Regions from separate parts of the Clostridium moutaii genome, predicted to be linked through region 1. Evidence: a T-box and tRNA genes for the amino acid it is inferred to sense, from the RefSeq annotation. Region 1 holds a T-box; the other holds one or more tRNA genes.

The links. The T-box of region 1 lies ahead of ileS (isoleucine--tRNA ligase). A T-box ahead of a tRNA ligase gene usually reads a tRNA of that ligase, here a tRNA-Ile.
Region 2: it has a tRNA-Ile gene. The T-box ahead of ileS (isoleucine--tRNA ligase) is inferred to sense a tRNA for this amino acid. The anticodon was not compared.

Annotation. Positions count from the first base shown of each region.
Region 1 is NZ_JBGEWD010000002.1:260,143-270,464, reverse strand. It holds gene AB8U03_RS04010 (N-acetylmuramoyl-L-alanine amidase) at 1-1,749, shown strand, start outside; T-box leader at 1,835-2,061, shown strand; gene ileS (isoleucine--tRNA ligase) at 2,179-5,283, shown strand; gene AB8U03_RS04000 (LacI family DNA-binding transcriptional regulator) at 5,494-6,492, shown strand; gene AB8U03_RS03995 (DedA family protein) at 6,596-7,195, shown strand; gene AB8U03_RS03990 (AAA domain-containing protein) at 7,361-10,322, shown strand, end outside.
Region 2 is NZ_JBGEWD010000029.1:8,438-18,759, forward strand. It holds gene AB8U03_RS17300 (ATP-dependent Clp protease ATP-binding subunit) at 1-2,332, opposite strand, end outside; gene AB8U03_RS17305 (protein arginine kinase) at 2,353-3,390, opposite strand; gene AB8U03_RS17310 (UvrB/UvrC motif-containing protein) at 3,393-3,941, opposite strand; gene AB8U03_RS17315 (CtsR family transcriptional regulator) at 4,002-4,484, opposite strand; gene AB8U03_RS17320 (histidine phosphatase family protein) at 4,656-5,288, opposite strand; gene AB8U03_RS17325 (hypothetical protein) at 5,380-5,619, opposite strand; gene fusA (elongation factor G) at 5,738-7,828, opposite strand; tRNA gene AB8U03_RS17335 (tRNA-Asn) at 8,024-8,098, opposite strand; tRNA gene AB8U03_RS17340 (tRNA-Ala) at 8,156-8,231, opposite strand; tRNA gene AB8U03_RS17345 (tRNA-Ile) at 8,235-8,311, opposite strand; rRNA gene rrf (5S ribosomal RNA) at 8,319-8,435, opposite strand; gene AB8U03_RS17355 (MetQ/NlpA family ABC transporter substrate-binding protein) at 8,598-9,437, opposite strand; gene AB8U03_RS17360 (methionine ABC transporter permease) at 9,461-10,114, opposite strand; gene AB8U03_RS17365 (methionine ABC transporter ATP-binding protein) at 10,115-10,322, opposite strand, start outside.

The sequences.
Region 1 (10,322 bases):
AATGATGTACAAGCAGCTGGATATGATGGAATGACTGTAGGAAAAGATGTAGAAGTTAATAAATCATGGAATATAAAATTCAATATAAAATTGGACACGAATACAGTAAATGGCTCCAATATAGTTGTAACAGACAGCGATGGTAATGTGGTTCCAGTTTCTTTGCAAGTGGGACAAGATGGAACAAATATAGTAGTTACCCCTAAAACACAGTATACATATGGAAAGACATACAACTTAACTGTAAAAAATGGTTTGAAATCTGCATATGGTAAAAGTTTAAAGGATCAGCCTAAAATGCAGTTCACAGTGAAATCCAATCCAACTTCTTCTGGAAATGCAAAGTACACCGTTACCATTGATGCAGGTCATGGAGGTACAGATTTTGGGAATGTGAGTAAGTCAGGTATAAAAGAAAAAGATGTAAATTTGTCTGTGGCATTAAAGGCAGGGAAAATACTAGAGCAAAATGGAGTTAATGTAGTTTATACCAGAAAAGACGATAATGTAACGTGGGATAGCAGTTCTGATTTACAGACCCGTTTTGATATAGCAAATAAGGCAAACTCAGATTTGTTTGTAGCTTTGCGTTGCAATTCTTATGCGGAAAATTCGCAGGTAAGTGGAATAGAGACTTATTATACTGATTGTAGTGATTCTGCCAAAAATGCTGCGGAGAAAATTCAGAATGAAATGATAAGTTATACCGGACGTACAGACAGAGGGATTAAGGCAGGAGTATATAAACATACTATACTTAGAGGAACTGTGGCGCCGGCAGTTATGGTTGAGCTGGGATTTATGACTAGTACTGAAGAAAGTGCACTGCTTGGAAGTGATGATTATCAAAATAAAAGTGCAGCGGCTATTGCAAATGGAGTTTTGAAATCCTTGGGATCTATGGATGGGAATAAAGGAATAACTATAAGTTCCATATCAAATCTGTCTGATAATATAACTGTAGGAAGTCAATATTCCCTTCCTACTAGTGTACAAGCTACTATGAGTGATGGCACAAGTAAAAAAGTACCGGTAATATGGTCAGCTGACTCAATTGATTCTTCTAAAACCGGCGTATTTACTTATAATGGAACCGTACCCGGCTATAGTAAACAAGTACTTTTTACATTGACTATAGTTTCAAAGCCCACTGAAACACCACCGTCAAGCGGGACACCCGGGACACCTGTAATAGTGATAGATCCGGGGCATGGAATGGGAAATGATATTGGTGCAACCGGAATAAATGGGCTCCAGGAAGATGATATTACTCTAGCGGTAGGATTAAAAACAGGTGCAATACTTCAATCAAAGGGTATAAATGTGGTTTATACCAGAACTACAGATATGCGTTCTGTTCCAATGAGTGTTAATGAAAGTCTTCAAAAACGATGTGATATATCAAATGATGCCAATGCCAAGTATTTTGTATGTATTCATGCTAATTATTTTACTGAGTCCTCTGCCCATGGTACGGAAACTTTATATTATACAGGGAATTCGGAAGGTGAAAAGCTGGCTTTAAATATACAAAATAGTATTGTAAAAGAAGTCGGGATGTATGACAGGGGATTAAAAGATGGAAGCTGGCTCTATATTGCTAAAAATACTAATGCAACATCAGCCCTTGTAGAATTGGGATTTGTAAGTAGTCCCGATGATGCGGCGAAGTTGAGTAGTGATGAATATAGGCAAAAATTTGCACAAGCTATAGCTGACGGAATACTACAAACACTTGGGTATAAATAGAAAAATTAAATAACAAATATTATAAAATAAATTGACAATAAAAAATGCATATAATATAATAAAGAGAAATTATACAATGATTAGTCTAAAAACATTGAACGGGGAGAGTATCTAAGTTTGTATTGCTTACAGAGAGTGAGGATGTTGAGAACTCATAGAATAACTTGGAGAAAATCACCTTGGAGTTGAAGGGTTGAAAAATATTTTAATTATTTGAGTAAACCCTTACGTAATTCTGCGTTAAAGAAAGGGTTGTAACAGTAAAAAAGTATTACCATAGGTGGTATAAACGAATAAAACTTCGTCCTATTTGGATGAAGTTTTTTTATTGTAAATAATTAATTTTTTTAGATTTTAAAATCCTACTTTGTGTATAAAACATGCACAATAGTAAAAACTTAACAGTATAAATAGAAAGGGGTCGAATCCATGTATAAAAAGATTGATAATAGCAAAAGTTTTGTACAAATGGAAAAAGATATTCTAAAGCTATGGAAAGACAAAGAAATAGAGAAGAAGAGTTTAAGGGAAAATGAGGACGGAGAATATTTTACCTTCTATGACGGACCGCCAACTGCCAATGGAAAACCTCATATAGGTCATGTCCTAACTAGGGTTGTAAAAGATCTTATACCAAGGTATAAAGTTATGAAGGGATATAAGGTTTTAAGAAAGGCCGGCTGGGATACACATGGACTTCCAGTTGAACTTGAAGTTGAAAAAAACCTTGGAATTTCAGGAAAACCTCAGATTGAAGATTATGGGGTGGAGAATTTCATAAAAAAGTGTAAAGACAGTGTATTTACATATGTGAGCCAGTGGAGAAAAATGTCCGACAGAATAGGGTTCTGGGTAGATATGGATAACCCATATGTAACTTATCATAATAACTATATAGAATCTGAGTGGTGGGCGTTAAAAGAAATTTGGGAAAAAGGTCTTTTGTATAAGGGGCATAAGGTAGTGCCTTATTGCCCAAGGTGTGGTACTGCACTTTCCTCTCATGAAGTTTCACAAGGATATAAAGATGTAAAAGAGACGTCAATATATGTTAAATTTAAACTCAAAGATAAAGACAAATATATACTTGCATGGACAACAACACCATGGACACTACCTAATAATATGGCATTGGCAGTAAATGAAAATTATGATTATGTGGAAGTACTTAATAAAGGAGAGCATTTAATATTAGCAGAAGCTCTTTTAAAAACCCTGGAAGATGAATATGAAGTGTTAAGGAAATTCAAGGGAAAGGAATTAGTGGGTCTGGATTATGAACCAATGTTTAATTTTGCATCTTTTGAGGGTAAAGCACATTATATTGTTCATGCGGATTATGTAACGTTAACAGAAGGTACCGGAATAGTTCATACTGCTCCTGCCTTTGGTGAAGATGACAGTAATAGCTGTAAGCGGTATAATATACCTATGACTAATTCAGTAGATACCCAGGGAAAATTTAAAGAAGAGGTTATTCCATGGAAGGGAATATTTGTAAAAGATGCCGAACCTAAAATAATAGAATATTTAAAGGAGAAGGGAATACTTTATAAAACAGAAAAGTTTACCCACTCTTATCCATTTTGCTGGAGATGTGATACTCCTCTTTTGTATTATCCAAGAGATACCTGGTTCATTAGGATGTCCTCGATGAGAGATAAACTCGTTAAAAATACCAATGACACAAATTGGTATCCTGACAATATAAGAACAGGCAGATTCGGAAAATTTGTTGAAGGGGTAATAGATTGGGGCCTCAGCAGAGAAAGATATTGGGGTACACCTCTACCAATATGGGAATGTGAATGTGGACACAAGGAATGTATAGGAAGTATTAAAGAGTTAAAAGAAAAAGGGATAAATGTTCCAGATAATATAGAACTTCATAAACCATATATTGATAGAGTTAAATTGAGGTGCGATAAATGCGGCGGGGAAATGAAAAGATCTCCGGATGTAATTGACTGCTGGTTTGATTCGGGTTCCATGCCTTTTGCACAGCATCATTATCCATTTGAAAACAAAGAGCTTTTTAAAGAAAATTTTCCAGCTCAATTTATATCTGAAGCAGTAGATCAGACAAGAGGGTGGTTTTATACCCTTATGGCAATATCTACAGTATTATTTGACAGGAGTCCTTTTGAGAATTGTTTGGTTCTGGGTCATGTTTTGGATAAGCATGGTTTAAAGATGTCAAAACATAAAGGAAATGTATTGAGCCCAGAAGTGGCTTTAGAAAATGAAGGTGCAGATGCAACAAGATGGTATTTTTATACTGAAAGTGCACCATGGCTTCCATCTAGATTTTATGAAGAAGCAGTTCAGGATAGTCAGAGAAAATTCTTGGGTACTCTGTGGAATGTGTATTCTTTTTATGTGCTTTATGCAGATTTGGATAATTTTAATCCTCTGGATTATAAGGATTTTGTAAGTAAAAATATAATGGATAAGTGGATAGTTTCAAGATTAAATTCACTCATAAAGGAAACTGAAGCTCATCTGGATAATTATGGGATTACTCAGGCAGCTAATAACATTGGAGATTTTGTAGATGAACTTTCAAACTGGTATGTTAGAAGAAATAGAACGAGATTTTGGAGTGAAGATTTAACAGAAGATAAAATAAGCGCCTATGTAACTTTATATAAAGTATTAAACACACTGATTCTAGTTGCTGCACCATTTGTACCATTTATGACAGAGGAAATCTATCAAAATCTTGTAGTAAATCTCCATAAGGATGCAGTTGAAAGTATACATTTGTGTAAATGGCCGAAATATGACGATAGTGTAATTAATGGCGATCTGGAAAAGGATATGGAAGAAGCTTATAAAATAGTTAGATTGGGCAGGAGTGCTAGAAATGCAGCCAATATAAAAAACAGGCAGCCTCTTTCGGAAATGCTCATGAGTGTAAAGGAACTTCCTGAGTACTATGAAGATATAATCAAAAGTGAATTAAATATTAAAAACATAACATTTAATGCAGATTTATCAAAATATGTAAAATTTAATATAAAACCGAATTTGCCGGAGCTGGGGAAAAAATATGGAAGGTTAATACCTAAAATAAGAGAAAAAATATCCTCTATGGATCAGATGGAACTTGCCAGAAAAATAAATAATGATGAAATAGTAAAAGCGAAAATAGGAGAAATGGAAATAGAATTAAATTCTCGAAATTTACTTATTACAATGGAAGGATTAAAAGGATTTGCCTTTGCCGGAGAGGGAGATATAGGGGTAGTTTTAGAAACTACTATTACAGAACAACTTAAAGAAGAGGGAAATCTAAGAGAAATTTTAAGTAAAATACAGAATATGAGAAAAGAAAGTGGCTTTGAAGTAGCAGACAAGATAAACTTATATGTTTCAGGAAATAAAAAGCTTGAGGCTGTGGTAAAAAAATTTGAAAGCCAAATTCAAAAGGAAACCCTTTCTGTAAATATTACTTATAATGCTGATAAAAAATATAATAAATGTAATATTAATGGAGAAGAACTTGATATAGCAGTAGAAGTAGTAAAATAAAGTAAATTCATTAGATTAATTGTTGAAATTCTAAATAAACATATTTCTTAGTTCCAGGGAGTTTTTTACTTCATCTGGAACTGGGAAGTTGTTAAAATGAACTTTCATAGGCTAAAATGTAGATAATTAATAAAAAGATTCAAATTGTCTTGTAATAAAATAATTTTATAAGTATAATTATAAAAAACGCAAATTGGTAGGTGATATAAAGTGGCGGCATCAATTAAAGACGTGGCTAGAGAAGCAGGAGTTTCAATTGCTACGGTATCCAGAGTACTTAATGATGTAGACGTTGTAAATGAAGAAACTAAAAAAAGAGTGTTGTCAGCTATTAAAAAACTGGGATATAGGCCCAACATAGTGGCAAGAAGTCTTAAAACACAAAAGACAAGAACTATAGGAATAATAGTCCCAGATATATCCAATCAGTTTTACCCTGAAATAGTAAGGGGAGCTGAAGATGTGGCGAATATATATGATTACAATATAATGCTGTGTAATACTGATTTAAACATAGAAAAGGAAATGGAGTATTTAAAAGTATTAAAAGAAAAAATGTCAGATGGAGTTCTATACATGAGCAATTCCCTGGAACCAAAAATTTTAGAGCTTATAAAACAGCTTCAATTACCTATGGTTCTAGTAGAAACTACAAGTAAAGAGGATGATATTCCCAGTGTAACTATTGATAATGAAAAGGCAGCATATGATGGAATTACTTATTTGATAAAAAAGGGAAATAGAAACATAGCGTATATAGGTGCTGGGGAAGATACAGTTAATGCTAGTGCTATGAGGTATAAGGGATATAGAAGAGCTCTTCAGGAAAATAACTTAGAACTTAATAAAGATAGGGTTTATTTTAGCAGTCCTAAAGCAAAAGATGGATATAAAGGCATAAATGAAATATTGAATAAAACAAAAATAGATTCAATATTTTGCACTAGTGATGAAATTGCAATAGGAGCCATAAATGCACTTAGGGATAAAGGAATAAAAGTACCTGAAGACATAGATGTAATGGGTTTTAATAACATATATCTGTCATCTATATTTTATCCTAAATTAACTACTGTAGCTCAACCTATTTATGATATGGGATCTGTGGGTATGAGAATGCTTATAAAGTTGATAAATAAACAGGAGTTGGAAGAAAGAAATTATGTATTGCTGCATGAATTAATTGAAAGAGATTCCTGTAAAAAATAGTTTTATCTGAAATGACTAATTTTTCTATAGATTATTAGTATCATACATCATATATGGTAGAATATAAGGAGCGTATACATCTTATGTGAAAGAGGAAATAATAATGATAGAAAGAATAATAGAAGCAGTTATTTTTATTTTAGACAAAACCGGATATGTGGGCATATTTATATCAATGGCATTGGAAAGTGCTTGTATACCTATTCCAAGTGAAGCCATATTGCCTTTTGGAGGATATTTGAGCTTTACTGGAAGGTTAAATCTAATACTTGTTATAGTATTTGGCACATTAGGCGGAACAGCAGGATCCATAGGAGCTTATTTTATAGGAAAAATAGGTGGAAGACCTTTAGTTGAAAAATATGCACATAGTCTTAAACTTTCCAAGGCTCATATTGAAAAAAGCGATTATTACTTTAATAAATATGGAGAAAAAATAGTGTTTTTTTCCAGGCTTTTACCCATAATCAGAACTTTTATTTCTCTTCCTGCAGGTATAAGCAAAATGGAAACTAAGAAGTTTATTATTTATACACTATTAGGTTCTTCCATATGGAGTATATTTCTAGGATATGCAGGTTATAAAATGGGAGAAAAATGGGTAATTATACGTGAATGGTTTCATTTTGCTGACATAACCCTGGTGATTATAATAATAGGATTTGTGTTATACAAATTAATAATAAAGAAAGTGAGGAAGTAAGTTTTTATTTTAAAAACTTACTTCCTTTATTTAAATTGTAGAAAAATATTGTCATGAATGTCTGAATTTTGTTTAACGAAAATTTTGAAATCTTCATCATTTGATGGTATAATTTAACATAAAAGTAAATATAATATTTAGTTTGCCATTATTAGGAGGGGAATTATGGATTATAGGGATAAGATAAAAAATGTATTTTCTTATTTATTGAGCCTAAAGAAACTAAATCAAAAATTTGTAAGGAATGTTTATGACTATGAAAAGTTATACTGGGAAGAAGAATTTTTTCATGTACCTGGATGTATTATAAATAAATTATCTGTAAATGAACCTTGGGTTGAAATAAATACAAAATGCAGTAGATTATATGAAGAATTTTTTCATCTATATCAGGAAAGTGAGAAAAATGGAGAAAGCTTTGAAATAGTTTTTGGACATGGCCTAATTGTATGGAAAAGAGAAAATGAAAAGATCATTCATCCTGTTTTAACTACTAGAATGAAAATAGAATTTGATAAACTAAGGGAGGTATTTATTTTAACTCCGTCAAGTAAGACTATATTGGAAACTTCATTGTTTGAGGGATTTAAGGAATGCAATATGAAGGGTATATTTGCACTGGGAGATAGGGTAAACAGGGTTAACTTGGATCCAAGAAATATAATTCAGACTGAAGATGTTTTTCTAAAACTATTCTCTCACATAAATGCTCAGGGAAAGTTTAAAAAGGATAATTTCTCAAGAAAGAAAATTAACTTTCAGCAATATCCTATTATCTATAATACATCTATTATTTTTGTAAGAAAAAGTAATGCTAAGTTATGGCAGATTGAAATAGATAACATAATTAGAGAAATAAACAATGGATGTGAAATACCTGAAACTATAAAAGCTCTAGTAAATGAAAAAAGTATAGAATGTGATGAGAAAGAGAGCTGCCAGTGGGATAATATAGGGAAGGATCTGCTTTTCCCACTGCCTGCAAATTTAGAACAGAAGGAGATAATAAAAAAAATAACTCAAAATTATGGAGTAGTTGTTCAAGGACCTCCAGGTACAGGTAAAAGCCATACCATAGTTAATTTAGTATGTCATCTTCTTGCCCATGGTAAAAGAGTATTGATAACAAGTCAAACTAGCAGGGCGCTTAAAGTTCTGACAGAAAAGATACCCGAGGAGATAAAACCACTGTGCATTAGTGTTTTAGGCAATGATACCAATTCTCTAAATAAACTCAATGAATCAGTGCGGAAAATAACAGATAATTTATCCCTGGATGCTGAAGTTATGCGTAAAGAGGTTGAATTATTAGAAAAGAAATTAAATTTCTGCGAAAAAAACCAGCAGAAGTTATATGAAAAATTTAGAGAGATACAGCAGGTTGAAAATAAAAATATAAACTACAATGGTGAAGAATATGATACCACGTATATGGCAAGATGGGTAAAAGATAATAATGAAAAATATTGCTGGTTAGAGGATAAAATTCATATGGATGATGTAATGCCTTTATCGGAAAAAGAATTTAGTTTATTAATATATTTAAGAGGCATGATGAGTAAAAATGAAAAATGCAAATTTGATAATATTAAGGATGTAATAGGGAAGTTACCTGAAGACGAGGAAATTTGTCATAGAATATCAGAGTATGAAAAGATAAAATTGAAATACCCCGAATATATTGAAACTTTAGAGGGATGGCATGTGCCTTGCAATGACAGGTGCAATTATGATGAATTATTAAAGCTGCTAAATGAATGTAAGAGTAAGATGTCAGTATTGGGAAAAGATATCTGGGGAAATATATTTAACAGCTACTACAACAGCAATTTGGCAAGACAGACTTTGAGGGATTTATTGTATAAAAGCAATAATTGTATATTGATATTCAGTAAAATTAAAAATCAAATTAGAAATCACAAAATAGAAATTCCCAATAACATTAATATGGATAAATTCCTGGAAAATTTTGATATGTTGTATGATTCCTTTGATAAGAAAGGTAAAGTGGGAAAATTATTTATAATGGTACATCCTGAATGCAGTTATATATTGAAAAATTGTAAAATAGATGGAATACCTCTAAAAAGTATGGGACAAGCAATAATAGTTAAACTGTATGTTCAACAAAAACAAGTTCTCAATGAACTGAGGAACATATGGAATAATACAATGAGAGATTATGGGCTGAAGACAATAACTCTTCATATGAAAGCTTCTGATATAATTGACATTGAAAAAAACTTGAACTATTTAAATGAAATTGTGAATTGGGACATAAAGTACAAAAAGTATATAGTGGAAGGTCTGGGAAGAATATCAATTCCACAAACTGTAGATTGGCATAAGGAAGAATCCTATGACTATTTAATCAAATGTGTAAAATCCATAAGAAATATCAATATATATAATGAAGATAAGGCTTACATAGAAGTGTTTAAAAAGATGATAAATGGTACAAGCAAATTAAAAAAACTCTATGAAGCTGTAGATAATCTGGATGTAGATGAAGTTAAGGGAGTATTACAAGAATTAAGAAAAACTAAGTTAGTAAAGAATAAATGTCTTAAGATAGATGAACTAATAGGTAAATTAAGCAAAGTATGTCCTAAGACCGCTAAGAGTATAATAGATAATTGGGAGTATGGGAGAGAGAAATTTAACGATTGGACACAGGCATGGAAATGGGCACAGTGGAATAGCCTGTTAAGTCATATGTATGGTTTGAATCCAGAGGAAATAGAAGAGGCTATAGGAAAAGAAAAGAACAGGGAAAAAGAGATTATAAAAGATATAGTTTCAAAAAAAACCTGGTATAATCAAATACTTAGAACTACGGAAGGTGAAAAAAGAAGTTTGTTTTCATGGATGCAAGCAGTGAAGAGAATTGGAAAAGGCAGGGGAAAGATGGTACCTGAGTACAGAAAAATAGCCCAAAGAGAAATGGAGAAGTGTAAAAAGGTTATTCCAGTATGGATTATGCCGTTAAACAGAGTTATAGAAAATATAAAGCTTTCTCAAAATATGTTTGATGTAATAATATTTGATGAAAGCAGTCAAAGTGATTTATTCTCCTTATGTGCACTTATGAGGGCTAAAAGGGCGGTTATAGTAGGAGATGATAATC
Region 2 (10,322 bases), on a different contig from region 1:
CAGTTTTAGTTATAGCCCTTCTAAGTGGCCTTGCACCATAAGTTATATCGAATCCTTCTTTCGCCAATAACTTTTGAGCATCTTCAGTGAAACTAATTTCTATATCTTGATCCTTAAGTCTTGTAGAAACATCTCTTAGCATGAGTTTTACTATCTGTATTAAATCTTTTTTCTGTAACTGGTGGAAAACTATTATATCATCAATTCTATTTAAAAATTCAGGTCTAAAGGACTCTTTAAGTTCTTCCATTATGTTATCCTTCATCTTTTCATATTGATTTTCCTGTTCATTCCCACTTGCAAAAGCAAATCCCATAGATTTTTGTTTTCTTATAGTAGATGCTCCCACATTTGATGTCATTATGATTATAGTATTTTTAAAGTTTATAGTTTTTCCTTTACCATCTGTTAATCTTCCATCCTCAAGTATTTGTAATAATATATTAAATACTTCGGGATGTGCTTTTTCTATTTCATCAAATAATACTACTGAATATGGATTTCGTCTTACTTTTTCAGTAAGCTGACCGCCTTCATCATATCCTACATATCCTGGTGGAGAGCCTATAAGTCTGGATACGGTATGCTTTTCCATGTATTCGGACATATCGATTCTTATCATATTGCTTTCATCACCGAACATGGCTTCAGCTAATGCTTTTGAAAGTTCAGTTTTTCCCACACCAGTAGGTCCCAAAAATATAAATGAACCTATAGGCCTTTTAGGATCTTTAAGTCCCACCCTGGCTCTTCTCACTGCCCTTGATATAGACTTAACTGCCTCGTCCTGACCTATTACTCTTTTATGCAGAATTGCCTCTAAATTTAAAAGTCTCTCTGATTCTTTTTCAGTTAGCTTTTCTACCGGAATATTAGTCCATTGAGATACAACTGATGCAATTTGTGGTTCCCCCACTATAAGGGTAGATACCTCTTTTTTAGTTTTCCAATTAGTTTTCAGTCCCTCTAATTTATCCTTTAATTCTTTTTCTTCATCTCTTAATTTAGCTGCTTTTTCAAAATCTTGAACTCTAATAGAATCTTCTTTCTCTTTAGTTCTCTTTTCAAGTTCTCCTTCCAGATTCTTTAAATCCGGTGGAGCAATTAAATTTTGTATCCTTACTTTAGCAGCTGCTTCATCAATTAGATCAATAGCTTTATCCGGTAAATATCTATCTGTAATATATCTATCTGATAAATTTACTGCGGCATTAATAGCTTCATCTATTATCTTTACTCTATGATGGGCCTCATACTTATCTCTCAATCCTTTTAATATTAAAACCGCTTCTTCTTTAGTAGGTTCTCCTACTAGTATAGGTTGGAATCTTCTCTCAAGGGCAGCATCCTTTTCAATATACTTCCTATACTCATCTATTGTTGTAGCCCCAATGCATTGTATTTCTCCTCTGGCTAAAGCCGGCTTTAATATATTGGAAGCATCTATAGCTCCCTCTGCTGCTCCTGCTCCTATTATAGTATGAACTTCGTCTATAAATAATATTACATTACCCGACTTTCTTATTTCTTCCATAACCTTCTTAAGTCTTTCCTCAAATTCTCCTCTATATTTTGAACCTGCTATCATTGAAGAAAGATCCAGTGTAACCACTCTTTTTCCTTTTAAAAGCTCTGGAATATTAGCTGAGACTATCTTTTCTGCCAATCCCTCTGCTATAGCGGTCTTTCCAACTCCCGGATCACCTATTAAACAAGGATTATTTTTAGTTCTTCTACTTAATATCTCCAATACCCTTTGAGTTTCTTTGTCCCTACCTATGACGGGATCTAATTTTCCTTCTCTTGCCATATCCGTTAAATCTCTTCCAAACTGATCCAAAGTTGGAGTCGGCTCCCCATTTTCTTTCTTGGTTCCATTTGAATTTGAGGATTGTTCTCCTGAAAGTGCATCCACAAGTTCTTTTCTCAGCTTATTGAAATCAGCTCCTAAATTATTCAGGATAGTAAAGGCCACTCCCTCTGATTCTCTAATTAACGCAAGTAAAATATGCTCCGGGCTAATATAATTATGATTTAAATTTCTAGCCTCAAATAAGCTCAATTCCAAGAGTCTTTTTGTCCTAGGGGTAAGCGGAATCTCTTTGTTATATAAATCTATTTCCCCTCTACCTTCATATTCCTCTATAAAACTTCTTACTGCTTCAATAGTAATACTCATATTGTTCAAAAGGTTTTTAGCTATTCCATCTTCTTTTAATATTCCCAAAAGTACATGTTCTGTTCCCACATACCCATGTTGAAGTGCCTGTGCCTCTTCTTGTGCATAAATCAATACTTTTTGTGCCCTTTCCGTAAATCTTCCAAACATCATAATTTATTTCACCTTCCTCTTTATTGAACTGTATTTACAGCTAATTTTTTTCTAACGAGTTTTGCTCTATCAAAGTCTTTTTCACTACTTGATAAATCTTTACCATATTCTTTCTGTATTGCAGCTGATTGTATATTTACTAAAAGATTATTCAATGTGACCTTACTCACGTCTTTAATTATTCCCATCTCAACTCCTAATCTTACATCAGATAAAAGTTTGAGGCATTCATTTGAATTTAAAAGTACAGCTGATCTCAATATACCAAGTGCCCTGTAAATCCTATCCTCTAATTCATTTTTATATTTTTTCATGAGATTTTCTCTGCAAATTTTTTCTTCATTCATAACCTGAATAACTATGGCCTTTAAATTACTTAATATCTCTTCTTCATTGCGCCCTAAAGTCACCTGGTTAGAGATCTGGTATATATTCCCCACTGGTTTAGAACCTTCGCCATACAGTCCTCTAACAGTCATTCCCACTTGAGCTAGAGCATTTAACAGTCCATTCATTTGATTGTTTAAGGAAAGCGCCGGCAGATGCATCATAACAGATGCTCTCAATCCTGTACCTATATTGGTAGGACATGCTGTTAAATATCCTAGTTTCTCATCAAAGGCATATTCTAGATTTTCCTCCAGAAGATCATCTATTTTATCACTTAAATCATATACTTCTTCTAAATTTAATCCTGATGTTATACACTGGATTCTTACATGATCTTCCTCATTTATCATAATGCTTACAGTTTCCTTGTTATTAAGAATAAAAGCCGTTTTATCACTGTTGTCTATTAAATTTTTACTTATAAGATGTTTTTCCAAATAAAGCTGCCTTTCATTATTATTCTTTTCCCATAAATAATTAGTCCTAAATTCCTGTTCAGTATTAGAAGAAGCATAAAATGCATTTTCTACACGTTTAATTACTTCTTTACTTTTTTCTACACTTAATTTACGGGGGAAAGGAACTTTAGCCAGATTTCTTGCCAGCCTCATTCTGCTACTTATAACCAAATCCTCATCATTATTACAAGTAGTCATCCAATTGTCCATAGCTAACCCTCCTTTTTATCATCTTTGTTTTGTCTAATCTGTACGTTAATCTGTTTTATCATATCTCTTATTGTTGCTGCCTTTTCATATTGTTCTAATGATACTGCTTTTTGAAGATCTGCTTTTAATTTCAAAAGTTTTTTCTTTTCAATTATATCTTTACCCGCTCGTTTTGGTATTTTCCCTGTATGATCCAAATTTGCCTGAACTCTTTTAATTATCGGTCCTAGAATACTACTAAAGCTCTTATAACATTCACTACATCCTAAAAGACCAGTTTTCTTAAATTCACTATAGGAAGTTCCACAATTTTTACATGATATATCAAAACTCTTATATTGCTCATTATTAGCATTTATCATATAATCCATAATTCCACTCAATATATTTTGAAAACTAAATGGGGATACGAAATCTATCTGAGGTACAAAATTAAGTTCTCCTTTTTCCATAGCGCATTTTTCACATAAATTAATATCCTGCTTAGAACCATTTATTATTTTCGTTATATGAACTGTAGCTTCATTTTTTTTACATATATCACAAAGCACATTATCACTCCCATACATATGTTTTATTCACTTATAATATATCTTTATTATATCATAAATTTATCTATTAATAACAAATTTAGGTGTATTAAACACAAGCACCATAACAGCTTTTAATATATCTGCCCTCAATTTATTCTTATTTTCAAGTGAGACATTTAATGTTCTATCATTTACCACAGTCTTTAATATCATATCTTCTCTTTCTGTTATTACTTCTTCCTCAAACAGTCCCTCTATAAGTTGTACAGCAGAATTATAAGTTATACTGTCTCCTATCTTTTCAACTATAGTTTTGAGTAAATTTCTATTGCAGTTAAACTCCATCTTTCTTATAATTATACATCCGCCGCCTCCTCTTTTACTCTCTATATAATAGCCTTTATCAACAGTAAACCTAGTAGTTAAAACATAATTTATCTGAGAAGGAGCACAACTAAAATGGTTAGCTAAATCATTTCTTCCAATTTGAAGTTGAGTTTCATCACTGTTATTAAACATATCTTTTATAAACTCTTCTATTATATCTGATAATCTTGCCATTTCATCACCTTCTTGACTTTGACTTTCTTTGACCTTTATTTAATAATATTATTAAATCTATTTTTAATCAACTCTTGTATTTGTTCATATTAAGTATTTTACAGTTAAATACCTAATATACCTGACATTTTATCCATTTTTCTAAAATATACTCTAATTTTATTTCTTTAATTATACTGTTTCTATTTTTTCTACATCTCCTAAATGTGATGAGTCCCCGTATAATATAACAGTAGCTTGTCCATTTTGTATATCTACTTCACTTAGGCTTGCCTGATGAACATGAGGCGTATTCCAAAACTCCTCTAAAGACCTGTCTTCAAAGTATGACATTATAATCTTTAAAGTTATGGTGTGAGTCACAAATAGTACATTCTTACCTTCATACTTGTTTATAACCTCTTTTATTAAAGGTATTATCCGTGCTCTTACCTGCTCAAACCTCTCACCATTATCCGGCTCATAAATTTTGGGATTGGTCCAAAAATTATGAAGCTGTTTTGAATTTTTCTCTTCAATTTCCTTTTGATTAAAACCCTCCCATTTTCCCAAGTCTATTTCCATAAGTCTATCATCTTTTATTATGGGTATATTTCTTTGGCCTGCTAATATCTTTGAAGTTTTTACTGTTCTACCTAGCGGACTAGAATATATTACACTAAAATCTATATTTTCCAGCCTTTTTTTTAACAGATTAGCCTGTTGAATTCCTCTTTCAGTGAGCGGTGAATCCTTCCTCCCCTGCATTCTCATTTCGGTATTCCATAGCGTTTCTCCATGCCTTGTTATATATAATTTAATCATACATTTCTCTCCTTATTAAACAGTTGAACATACATTTACAATATAGTCCTTATAATTTTTTATTATAACATATAAACAATACTTTTTTAATTTAATCTATATTTTTAAATGCCTTGATACAATATTTCTTTCCACCATAAGCTTCATTTAAACTGATGATAAATTTTTTATTTTTTAACATACTGCATATAATTTCCTTATTTTTATTTTCATCATCATTTATCTCTATAGTTAAATTATCATTTTCCCCTATTATTGACATATAATCATATATACTGCTATAGTCCTCCAAAGCAATCTTCCCTTTTATGTTCATTTTATATTCAGACATAAATTATCTCCTTAATTGAATAATTATTAATGGGATTATTATTTATTCTAACCAATAGAAATATACATAAATTTTAGAAGCTGCCTTCAAATTTTATTTTGAGGCAGCTTCTTTAATTTTATTCTTGTTTAATTTTCACTTTATTCTTATTTTCTATTACCTTATTAACCTCAGAACTTGGTACTTCTTCATATCTCTCAAACCTCATTGTAAAATCTCCTCTAGCCTGAGTCATAGATCTTAAATCCGTAGCATATTTAAACATTTCGGCTTGAGGTATTTCAGCTATTATTATTTGCTGCCCTTCAGAACTTTCCATTCCCAGTACTCTTCCTCTTTTTTTATTGATATCACCGATTATATCTCCCATGTAATATTCAGGCACGGATATTTCCACATGTTCAATTGGTTCTAATAATATAGGTTCAGCTTCTAAAAGCCCCTTCTTATATGCTAAGGAAGCAGCTACCTTAAATGCCATTTCTGAAGAATCTACAGGATGATAGGAACCATCATGCAAAGTGGCCTTTAATCTTATTACGGGATAACCAGCTAGGACTCCATGATTAACACATTCCCTCAATCCCTTTTCAACCGCTGGTATATACTGTCTTGGCACTACTCCCCCCACTACTTTATCTACAAATTCCAAATTATCTTCTCCATCACTTCTTGGTTCGAATTTAATTTTTACATCTCCATATTGCCCATGTCCACCTGATTGTTTTTTATGTTTTCCCTGAACATCTGAAGTTTTCTTTACAGTTTCTCTATAAGGTACCTTGGGCTCTTGCAAAACAACTTCTACACCAAATTTAGATTTTAATTTACATGATATTACATCAATATGTGTTTCGCCTAAGCCCGATATTATTGCTTCCGCATTTTCTATATCCCTTGATATCTTAAAAGTGGGATCTTCTTCTATTAACTTATTTAATCCACTTAATATTTTATCTTCATCATTCTTAGATTTAGGTAAAACTGCCATTGAAATTACTGGTTGGGGGAAACTAATATCTTCAAACATTATAGAAGACTGAGGATAACATAAAGTATCTCCCGTATTTGTAAATTGTAGTTTAGCTACAGCACCTAAATCCCCTGCTGTTATCTCAGAGGTAGGAATCTGCTGCTTGCCCTTTAGAAAATACATAGCGCCTATTTTCTCATTTTTATTCTTTTTAACATTATATACTGTCATATCAGATTTTAACTTTCCGGTTATAACTCTAAATAAGGATAATTTTCCCACAAAGGGATCTGCTATAGTTTTAAAAACAAAAGCCGAAAAAGGTTCTCTTTCATTTATTCTCACACTAAGTTCAGAATCATCTTTTATATTTTTGGCATTAACTAACTCTAAATTTTCAGGCGAAGGAAAACATTCAATTATATCTTCAATTAAGGTTTCTATTCCTATTCCAGTTAAGGCGGAACCACACATTACGGGTACCACATCTCCTTTTGAACATCCATTTATTAGTCCCGTATATATATCCTCGTCACTTAAAGTACCTTCATTGAAGTATTTGTCTAAAAGCTCCTCGTCTGTTTCTGCTACAGCTTCCATAATCATATTTTTACATTCATCTACTTTTTCTAAAATATCTTCGGGTATATCTGCCTCTATCATAGATTTACTTTTATTATCAAATATTCTAGCTTTTCTTGATATGACATTTACAACGCCTCTAAAATCGTTTTCTTTACCTATAGGATATTGAACAGGCACCACAGATATACCAAATTTTTGTTTTAATTCTTCCAATACTTTCCCAAAATCGGAGTTCTCTCTATCTAATTTATTTACGTAAAAAGCTCTGGGAAGATTATCTTTATTCACATAATTCCAGGACTTTTCAGTCCCTACCTGAATCCCAGATACACCTGACACAACAATCATAGCTATATCAATGGCTCTTAATCCTTCCATAGTTTCTCCTATAAAATCAAAATATCCTGGCATATCAACTAAATTTATCTTTACATCATTATGCTCACACGAAACTACTGATGTAGATAAAGATATTTTTCTCTTTTTTTCTTCAGTGTCATAATCGCTAACAGTATTTCCATCTTCAATTTTTCCAAATCTATCTATAGCCTTTGTATAGTAAAGTATTGCTTCTGTTAATGTAGTCTTTCCGGATCCACTATGACCAATGATTCCCACATTTCTTAAATGCTTTGTTGAATATTTTTTCATAAGCAATTCCTCCTCTTACTTTGCGCTTAATTTATATATTCTACTTATAAATTAAAATCCCTTCTAAAATCAAATAAATTTTCACAATAATTTGATTATACTTAATATACTATACATAATAATAAACAGATAAAAAAATAAACCAAAAGTCAGCACGACTTTCGGTTTTCTTTTAAACTATCTATATAATTAAAATGGCTCCGTGGAGAGGGCTCGAACCTCCAACCCTTCGGTTAACAGCCGAATGCTCAACCATTGAGCTACCACGGAATAATTCACACAAAACATAAATTTCTATAAAAAACGAGTAACGAATTGTTACTCATTTGGTGGAGATAAAGAGATTCGAACTCTTGACCCTCTGCGTGCAAGGCAGATGCTCTCCCAGCTGAGCTATACCCCCGTATGGTGGACCTTCAGGGACTCGAACCCCGGACCAACCGGTTATGAGCCGGTTGCTCTAACCAACTGAGCTAAAGATCCATATATTACCTGGCGATGACCTGCTCTCCCACAGGGCCTCCCCTGCAGTACCATGGGCACTGTGAAGCTTAACCTTCCTGTTCGAAATGGTAAGGGGTGTTACCTTCACGTTATTACCACCAGATATTTTTTCATTTGCACTACAGTTTAATATTATACTGTGCTTTTGATTTATTGTCAATACCTTTTTAAAATAATTTTTTCTTATGGGAATAATTTATTAAAAAAGAAGCTTTATAAAGCTTCTTTTTTAATTGGTATACTATAATACTAACGAATTTTATATTTATTTGAGATCGTCTGGTAAGACCCAATATCCTTTAGAATTATTTGCCTTTAAATAGTTTTTAAATTCCTGTGATTTATAAGCTTTTACTATATCCTGTGCCCATTTTGCATTTTTATTCTTGCCATCTACTGCAACAGTTATATAGAGATCATCTACAAGCGTCTCCGAGAGAAGCGCTTTAGTTGCATCTATCTTTGCCATATACACAATAGCTCCTGGAAGCACTGCATAATCTGCTTCATTAAGAGAACGTGGTATTTGTGAAGAATCCATTTCAACTATTTTAAGATTATATTTATTTTCTACTATGTCCTTTTGAGTTGCAAGAGTTTTTACTACTCCTTCTTTTATCTTAATCCATCCTGCCTTTTCAAGTAGTGAATAAGCTCTTGCCGCATTTGATGGATCCTTAGGAATAAATACTGTGTCTCCCTGCTTAACCTCATTTATTGATGCGTGTTTATTAGAGAAAATTCCTGCCCTTACTGTGGGGATTTTTACTATAGACACAAGGTCTGCCTTCTTTTCCTTATTATATGCCTTAACATAAGCATTATGCTGCGCAACATTAAAATCCAAACTTCCTTCTGTCAATGCGACTTCTGATTGAAGAAGATCTGAGAAATTCACTAATGTGACTTTATAACCTTCTTTTTCAAGAATTGGTTTTACACCTGCATTAAAAAGATCATTGTAAGGTCCTGGAGAAACTCCCAATTTTATCTCCTTCTTTGTGCTGGAATCCGCACTGTTCTTTGATCCACATCCTCCCAAAACTACTGCTGATATAAATACAAGCAGTAATGCTATAGTAGGTTTTAGTATTTTTTTTATCATTATATTTTCCCCCTTAAAATTTTTTAATGTCTTCTAACTTTTCTGGAAAGCGTATTACCTATTGTTTGTATAAGTTGAACAAATACTATAAGCAGGATTACTGTAATAATCATTACTTCAGTATCAAATCTCTCATATCCATAGGATATTGCTACATCTCCTATTCCTCCCCCGCCTATAGTTCCTGCCATTGCAGTAGCTCCTACAAGCCCTATTGTTGCAGTAGTAAGTGACAGAACAAGTGATCCCATAGCCTCCGGAAGTAAAAAGTACCATATTATCTGAAAAGATGTTGCTCCCATTGCTTCTGCAGCTTCTATAGTCCCACTATCTACTTCTAGAAGTGAGTTTTCTACAAGCCTAGAAATATACGGAATAATAAAGACGGTAAGAGGTACCAATGCAGCACTTGTACCTATAGATGATCCAACTATAAGTTTAGTAAAAGGTACTATTGCAACCATCAAAATTATAAAAGGCAAAGAACGAAATATATTTACAATAGGATTCAAAATATTGTAGAGATATTTATTCTCTAATATTCCTCCAGGCCTTGTTGTCACCATTAATATTCCTAAAACAGTTCCTAAGATAGAGCCTATCAACAGAGGTATGAAAATCATATATAAGGTCTGCAATATTGCGGTGTAAATTTGAGACATATCTATGGTCTGCATTTATACCACCTCCTCTACAAAAATATCCTGATTTTTAATATATTCACTGATTTTTTTAACTAAATCACAATCACCTTGAAATTCTATTATCATATTTATCATAGGTGTATCCTGAAGCTCTGTTACACTTGCATTTAGAACATTTATTTCAACATTAAATTTTTTTGTTATTATGGATATCATTGGTATCAACGTAGAATTCCCTATA